DNA from 2 places in the Bacillus sp. LQ16 genome. Region 2 is predicted to be linked to the other one. Evidence: predicted binding sites of a transcription regulator. Region 2 holds the regulator's gene; the other holds the start of a gene.

Region 1 (4,467 bases), 1.3 Mb from region 2:
GCCTTAGCAAAACAGTATTCAGAAGATACTGGTTCAAAGGAACAGGGCGGGGAAATATCTGGTTTTGCTCCTGGACAAACAGTGAAAGAATTTGAGGAAGCTGCGTATAAATTAGATGCAGGCCAAGTAAGTGATCCAGTTAAAACAACTTACGGTTACCATATTATTAAAGTGACGGATAAAAAAGAATTGAAGCCATTTGATGAAGTAAAGGAAAAAATTCGTAAAGATTTAGAACAACAAAGACTACAAGATACGACAGGTAAATGGAAACAACAAGTAGTCAATGATTTATTGAAAGATGCTGATATTAAAGTGAATAATAAAGAATTTAAAGATACATTTAAATTTCTAGAAAAGAAATAATGATTGTAATCATAATTAGAAAAGGGAACTCATATAGAGTTCCCTTTTCTAATTAGTGTGTGAGTTATAAATAGATAGTAAGACAATACAATATTACATTTAAATATTAAGAATTACAATGGAAAATAATGGAATATAATTAAAGGTGCTATAACTATTTCAACGAAAGTGGATATTATACGGTTTTCATTATGCAAGTTTGTTACATATATTTATTCTTTAATAATGGATATCGAACATAATTTAAAAAATAATACATATAATGTTTTTGAATAAATATTTAATATGGATAATTAGTAAAAAGCTGAGCATTCGAATGGAAAGGATGTTCTTTTTGGTGTGAAAATTTTAGGATAAATAATGAATCGTATTAAACGCGTCATTTACCACATCAATAAATTAAGGTGGGGAGAATATATGAAAGTAATCTTTCAAGGAGAGGGCGGCGCGAAAATTTTTGAGTCATATGATGAAAATGTAAGTGATTTATTAGCTATATTAAAAGAAACGAAAGGGATTAAAATCGGAATTGTTGAGTATAAAGTGTTAAAGTACGAACTTAATTATTTTCGTCATCCGAAAAAAGCGGATACAGAGAGAGAGTTACATATAATAGTACAACCTAAGTATATGTAATGAAATATAATAATAAAAATCACTGATTCAGTTTTGTAAAGTTTCATAGAGTATGTAAGAAAAGAGAGTGTTGTAAATGCTCTCTTTTCTTATGCTTTGTGAGTTCGTTCATCATAGTATATGTGTTCAGTTATAGATGGTTAATAAACGAAAAAATTTAAAACTTTTTTGTTTAGGCAGGGATTTTATATTTGAGTAAATAAATATACTATGAAGTATTTTTTATACGAATATTGGAGGAGTATAAAATGAGTTTAGCAAGTTACATAGGCTGTAATGTAGAAATTCCGTTAACGGAGCCCGATTCTAATGATATAATTGTTTTTGGATCATGTTTTGCAGATGAAAGTATGCTTGAAATGGTACAAGAGTATCAATTCCAAACAAATTACATATATGAGGTTTCAACTAGTTGGGGAATTGAACTTGTCGAGTGGCAAAACGTAAAGGAAAAAAAAGAAGCGAAAGAAAAACTTTTAACTTTATGCAAGATTATGGAAGGTTATTTGGAAGATGGAGACTATATCGAATTATTCAGTTGTTGGGTTGGTGATGAAGATAAGGAACGAGTAGGGGAATTGAAATTAAAAATAAATCATTTTAATATAGATGAATTATGTATTCCAGAAAGAACATTAGTTAGGATAGAAAAATAAACATTGAAATATTTTTTAAGAAAAGGCGATTTCACTTTGTGTGAAGTCGCCTTTTAGTTGTTATATGCATTTTACATAAGAAATGAGAAGCTTATTTGATAAAGGAAAAAGTATGGAGATAAATAAAATTATGTTTTTTGTTAAAAAATAATAAGTATGGCTCTTCTCAAAAGAACGTAAGTTCGTGTATAATAAGAACGAATGTTCTTTTGAGAGGTAACCTAATTATAGTTTAGAAGTAAATCCGAGTTTAGTGCGTATTAAAAATAACTAAGGGATAGTATGGCTAAATAAATGTATAAATGATCAAGGAGATAAAAAATGAACGATGTAAAGATACAAAAAGAAGAAAGAGAGTGGGTTCCGTTTACAGTAATATCCGAACAACTTTTAAATATGAGAAAGATTATTGGAGAGAAATTAAAAGTACAAAAACCGCTTTTAACAAACGAAGCAAAAGAGAGAATTTCTGATAAATTATTAACGTCATTACTGTCTGAGAAAGAAATATTGGTAACATATTTTGAAGATGGTTACATACTAACAAGCTACATGACTGTTGTACATATCAATCCGGTAAAACAAATTGTAATTTGTACAGACGCCTTTTATAAAACTTACGTATTTAACGCTATGGATATTATTGAAATAACGTAAAAGAAGCTGAATATTAAATGGCAGCTTCTTTTATTTCTGATTTATGAGACAAATAATACAAGAAAAAGCAGCTAGCTTCGTGCTAGCTGCTGAGCCCCAGGGAAAGGGAGAAAAAGATAGGGTACTCCAAAATCAACAAGAGCTGTCAAACAGCCTGATTATAGTATAGACAAATTAAAATTTTCTATACAAAAAGTTGAACATAAGATTAGGCTGTACCCACTTGGTTTTGATCTGCAAGATCAGAATCAAATGTATTGGTCGCGCTAACACCGCTAAAAGTATTAACAACAAAACCAACGTTTGATGCGCCAGAACCATTATAAGCTTTCGTATTTTCTTTTGGAGAAACGTTGTAGAAATCACCTAAGTTAAATGAACCATTACTATTTTGTACAACTAAATTCCCTACAACTGATGGCATAATTTTCACCTGCTTTATAATAAGTTGTTAACATTACTATATGGAGTTATAGTCCAGATGGTTCATATAATAAAAATTGTGGAATAGTAAAACGTTTGGAGCATGGATTTCAATAAAAGTGTGTTAAAATTAATATAATAAAGTTGAGTAATTTTTTAAAAAAATTTGTATAATTGATATATACGAAAATTAAGGAGGCAAAATGTAATGAAAGATATTATGAAAAAAGTTGATTTAACAGATGCCAAATCAAGTAATCTTGTTGCACTAATTTATAGTAATGAAGTTATATTAGTTGAAGACGCATTTTGTCCAAATGAAATAAAATTAAAGTTTAATGAAATTGCAATTTTATCTGCAATTAAAACAGCTCATATTGCGAAAGTGTCTATTAGGAAAGAACTTGAAGCGCTTTTTCATGATACGGGTGTTATATTAGTGAAACAAAATGTTGATTATGGTAGTAGCCAATCTATTACCATGCATTTTGAGCAATTTAAAAAATTGCAATATGAGATTGAATATTTAAATAAAAGTATGTAATAAGGCAGCTAAATAAAGGTTCTATCATAAAGGTGGAATGTGTTGTGTTGAAAAAGTGGTTTGAAAATTATTTGGGTGAATCGCATTGTAAACATAAATATATTTTTATTAAGATGCAGGATAATGAGGATTTAAAAAAAGGTACATTAGGTGTAGTTTATATTTACCAGTGTGAGAAATGTGGAAAAGAGAAGTTGAAATGTAAAAACGATAATGAAATAAACAATGAATTTTTAGATATATAGCAAAAAGTAACCATGATGGTTACTTTTTTATTTATGTATGCAATATCAAAACCATTACTAAAGTATGAGTTGAGTTGATACTATAGTAAATGGCTGAATAAAAATGAAGAGAGTAAAATATAGGGAAGGAGGATGAGAGAAATGCAGAGAAAAGAAATTGGTAAATCTGTAATTATTACAGGTGTGACACAAGGGTTAGGACGTGCGATGGTTGATCGATTTCATGAATTAGGGTGGAACATATATGGTTGTGGACGTTCAAAAGATAAAATTGAGGAACTAAAAAAACAGTACAGTAAAATACATGATTTTCAAGTAATTGATGTTTCAGATTCTCAGCAAGTTAACAACTGGGCAAATTATATACTTAATAGACATACGGCTCCCGATATGATAATAAATAATGCATCGATTGTAAATCAAAATGCACAACTTTGGAAAATTACGGCTCAAGAATTCGAAAATGTAATGAATGTAAACGTGAATGGTGTAGTGAATGTAATAAGAGCGTTTGTTCCCGCAATGGTAGCTAGGAAAGAAGGAATTATCATTAATATGAGTTCTAGTTGGGGGAGAGAAGGTGAAGCTGAGCTTGCGCCATATTGTGCCTCGAAATTTGCAATTGAAGGTATCACTAAATCTATGGCACTGGAATTACCTCATGGCATGGCTGTAGTTGCTTTAGATCCTGGAGGGAGTATTAGTACTCCAATGCTGAAGTCATGTGCGCCACAATATATAAATGAATCACCTACACCTGAAACTTGGTCACATAAAGCAACTCAATATATATTGAATATAACAATAGATGAAAATGGAGATTCATTGACATGCCCAGCATGCATATAAAAAGCACCTTTAAGGTGCTTTTTATATTAGTAGCACATTATATCATTCACAAAATTACATTTGAAAAATAAAATAAAAGATTAAGGGTGGA
Region 2 (4,467 bases):
AAAAAATCCAATGTCCTTATTAGCGAATTACTTACAATATGACGCTGCAATTATCGGCAATCATGAATTTAATTACGGGATGAATATATTAAATAATGCTGTGACTACTGCGAACTTCCCGTACCTATCAGCAAACATATTAGATAAAAACATAAACAAACCTTATTTCGGAAAACCTTATTTAATCAAACAGATTGAATCCAATATAAAAATCGCTATTTTAGGGGTAACAACACATTACATCCCAAATTGGGAACAGGCCCATCACATTAAAGATTTACTATTTGAAGATGCATTAAAGACTACAAAAAAATGGGTTTCTTATATTCGCGAACATGAGAAACCCGATTTATTAGTCGTAGCCTATCACGGTGGATTTGAAAAAGATTTACAAACCGGGGAACCTACTGAAGTGTTAACAGGTGAAAACCAAGGATATGCAATGTGCCATGAAATTGAAGGCATAGATCTTTTACTAACAGGTCATCAACACCGAGAAATTTCTCACACAATGGCTAACGGTGTAACAATTTTACAGACCGGATGCAATGGACACTCAGTCGGCAAAGTAAAAGTAACATTCGAAAAAGCGAAACGTAAATGGGTAAAAAAAGAGAGCTCTTCTGAATTATTATCTGTACAAGGAATTGAAGCGGACCAAGATGTACTTTCATTGGTAGCCGATTACGAAGAGAAAACACAAAAGTGGCTTGATCAACCTATTGGAATCATTCAGGGGGACATGCAAATTTCAGATGCTATGCAAACTCGTTTGCACGATCATCCTTTTATCGAATTCATAAATAAAATACAGATGGATATAGCTAAGGTATCAATTTCTTGTACAAGTTTGTTCCATAATACATCTCCAGGTTTCCCGGAACATGTAACAATGCGTGACATCGTTTCTAATTATATTTATCCAAACACATTAAAAGTAATTAGAATAACTGGAGCTGATATAAAAGCCGCTCTTGAACTCTCTGCTTCTTATTTCACATTAAAAACAGATGGATCCATCATCGTAAGTCCTACCTACATAGAACCAAAACCACAACATTATAATTATGATATGTGGGAAGGGATTTCATATGTATTAAACATTTCAAAACCAATTGGTGAAAGAGTAGAATCTTTACAGCATAACAGTGCTCCTCTTAATATGAATGAAGAATATGAAGTTGTAATGAATAATTATCGTGCAAGTGGCGGGGGAAATTTCTTTATGTTTCAAAACAAACCGGTAGTAAAAGATATACCCACAGATATGTCTGAACTTATCGCTAATTATATATTGGAACATAAAACGATAGAAGCAACAGTTAATAACAACTGGAAAGTTATTAAATAACGATTTTTACAAATAAAAAAAGATGGGCTTCGCCCATCTTTTAATTTAATTTTGCATTATCTTGCTTTTTTAAAGCTTTTAATTTCGTCGGTGTGACATCTGTACCTTCTTCGTTAACAACTTTAATTCCTTTAAGTTCGTTTAACATATTTTGACGAAATCCTTTTAAATATTGTTCACGTAGCGATTGACGCTCACGTTGCTCTTCTTCAGTTAAACCTTCAGCTTTTGCTTTTTTCGCTAAGAAGTTAATGCGTTCAACGAGTTCGTGATTAATCATCTCGAATCCCCCTTCTAATCAAAACTGATTATTATCATACAATAGTTACTCTTCTTTATCAAGCAATTGCTTCGTATACTCTACATATCTACGATGTACAGTCGCCTTTGAAACATTATGACCAAATCCACGTAATGTTGCTGCAATTTCTTCAAACGTGAGTTCACTTTTTCGCAAACGTACAATTTCCTCAATTGGCACTTCTTTTTTCTCTCTTCCTACACTTAAATGACGATTTTTTAAATTATTTTCTGGACGATAACCTTTTTCTACTGCACGTTGCATACCTCGTTTAATTTTCAAATTATGAATCTTTCTTTGATATTCTTCAACAATACCAATAATATCTAATACCATCGAATCAGAATCCGACAATTGTAATTCACCATTATGTGTATGCGTATATACTTTTATGCCTTCTTTATGTAAACAATGCATTAATGCGATCTTCGCATTTCCTCTACCAAGGCGCGTTTCATCTTGTATAAGTAACACATCAATTTGTTCGTCTCGAATTGTATCCAGCACCTCTAATATACCGTCACGTTCAATTGTATATCCACTAGCCTGCTCTTCAATCACCTTAGTAACATTCATTTGATAGCGCTCAGCTAAATGCAATAATTCATCTTTTTGACGTAATAATGATGTTTCTTGCGCTTCTTTCGTTGTACTCACACGTGCATAAATAATTGCATTCATTTTGAACCCCTCTTTCTCCCTATTATTTCCCTATAGTGTAACATAAATCCGCCATTTGTTCGAACTTATGTTTGTAGAATGTTTTTTCACATGTTATACTTATTAATAAGAAAAATGAAAGAAAACGAGGTGTTAGAAAACATGGAAAAGTTAACGAAACGCCAGCAAGACATTCTCGACTTTATTAAGCTAAAAGTACAAGAAAAAGGATATCCACCTTCCGTACGTGAAATTGGTCAAGCAGTCGGCCTCGCTTCTAGTTCTACAGTGCACGGACATTTATCACGATTAGAAGAAAAAGGATACATTCGACGCGATCCAACAAAACCACGTGCCATTGAAATTTTAGGTGAAGACCGAATGGATACGGAAACACAATCTGTTATTCAAGTTCCAATTGTCGGAAAAGTTACTGCCGGTTTACCAATTACAGCGGTCGAAAGCGTAGAGGAACATTTCCCACTTCCAGCTAGTATTGTTGCTGGAGCAGACCAAGTGTTCATGTTACGTATTTCTGGAGATAGTATGATTGAAGCTGGTATTTTCGATGGAGATTTAGTTGTTGTTCGCCAACAACAGTCTGCATATAATGGTGAAATTGTAGTCGCTTTAACAGAAGATAACGAAGCAACTGTTAAACGTTTCTATAAAGAAAAAGACCATTTCCGTCTACAACCAGAAAACTCTTCATTAGAACCTATCATTTTAAAACAAGTGTCAGTTATCGGGAAAGTAATTGGCGTATATCGTGATTTACATTAAAAATAATAAAAAGAAGATAATTACCTTATTTATATACGGTAATTATCTTCTTTTTTGTATTTTGATAGATTTCCATACATTCTATTTCTTATTAACGAGTTTCAATCGTCACATCTCCCGCAGCCGTTTTACCGCTAATCTTTTTACTACCATTGCCAATTGTTACGTTATTATTTTCTTCATTAAAAATTGTTACATCTCCGGCAGCACTTTGCCCAGTAATTACCGCATCTTGTGGTTTTTCCGATAAAGTAATATCTATATCTCCCGCAGTTGAACTTGCTTCTAGATTATACTTGGAATCATGATCTTGAATATTTATTTCCCCACTTGTTGTTTTTGCGGTCACTTTCCCTAATACCTTCTTAAAGTTCACCTCACCAGCTTTTGTCGATCCCTCCACATTCTTAGCCGTTACTTGTTTCAACTCTACTTCTCCAGCAAGTGTTCTAACACTTACGCTATCACTTTTCACATCACTCATTTCGATTTGTCCAGCAGATGAATTTACTTTTACATCTTGATAAGAGCGTTCGGGCACAAGGAGAGTCAATTTAGACGTTTGAAACCTAAAATCATAAAAAGAAAAATCAAATGAAGCACCTTTTTCTCTTTCCCCAATAATTTTTAATGTGTCACCATCTTCTGCAATACGAATCTCTTGTTTACGTACATCTCCTGATTGCTTTACATAAAAAGAAGAATCAGGAGATTTTTGGATAACAATATCTCCGGCATCTAACTTAACTTCTATATTTTTTAATGTTTCGTTTTTAATTACATCTTCTTTATCGCCTTTTTCAGCAGTTTGTACTGCTTTTTCATATGTTTGGGAAATTCCTATTACTCCAATAATGATACAAGCGATAGCGATTAAAAATAGTTTTTTCATCATTTACTCTCCTTTTATCATTTTGAAGTTCCATATTACATATCGTACACACAATCTCTTAAACCACTTTGTACTATAAAAAGCGATAATACACAACAATAAACCTACTCCAACAAACGTTATACTAACGAAAAGATCCAACCATATAAAAGTACCCATAAATACTTTTCCAATAACGAAAAATGGTGTTACTACACTAGCAATACCACCAATCCAAAAAGAAAATATAAAAGCAACAATTGCGACTAACGGGCCTAACACAATAATAAAATTAAACAAACTAAGTCCAATCGCTGCCATAACAGCTCTTGTCACATTTGAAGTCGATGGATTTTTTTTCATTTCATCGAAGCGATACATCGCAAGTAACTCTTTTGCGATTACTTTCGGAGAACCAAGGCCCTGAATTATTTCTGATTCAGTTTTCCCCTCTTCTAGTCCAAACTGAAAGTGCTCTTCATAATCCAATAAAATATCTTG

The links. The regulator LexA, encoded in region 2, represses DNA repair genes until DNA is damaged. The targets are predictions, from matches to a motif close to CGAACATATGTTCG.
Region 1: the regulator LexA is predicted to act here: its motif matches at 1,830-1,843, upstream of AC3EMB_RS11465 (YolD-like family protein).

What each region holds. Positions count from the first base shown of each region.
Region 1 covers NZ_CM173491.1:2,271,244-2,275,710, forward strand. The annotation lists gene AC3EMB_RS11450 (peptidylprolyl isomerase PrsA) at 1-366, shown strand, start outside; gene AC3EMB_RS11455 (hypothetical protein) at 784-1,002, shown strand; gene AC3EMB_RS11460 (hypothetical protein) at 1,251-1,658, shown strand; gene AC3EMB_RS11465 (YolD-like family protein) at 1,980-2,315, shown strand; gene gerPF (spore germination protein GerPF) at 2,524-2,739, opposite strand; gene AC3EMB_RS11475 (hypothetical protein) at 2,947-3,282, shown strand; gene AC3EMB_RS11480 (hypothetical protein) at 3,327-3,527, shown strand; gene AC3EMB_RS11485 (SDR family oxidoreductase) at 3,669-4,376, shown strand.
Region 2 covers NZ_CM173491.1:3,605,652-3,610,118, forward strand. The annotation lists gene AC3EMB_RS18045 (bifunctional metallophosphatase/5'-nucleotidase) at 1-1,351, shown strand, start outside; gene AC3EMB_RS18050 (DUF896 domain-containing protein) at 1,392-1,631, opposite strand; gene AC3EMB_RS18055 (YneB family resolvase-like protein) at 1,677-2,333, opposite strand; gene lexA (transcriptional repressor LexA) at 2,475-3,095, shown strand; gene AC3EMB_RS18065 (DUF4097 family beta strand repeat-containing protein) at 3,187-3,990, opposite strand; gene AC3EMB_RS18070 (DUF1700 domain-containing protein) at 3,991-4,467, opposite strand, start outside.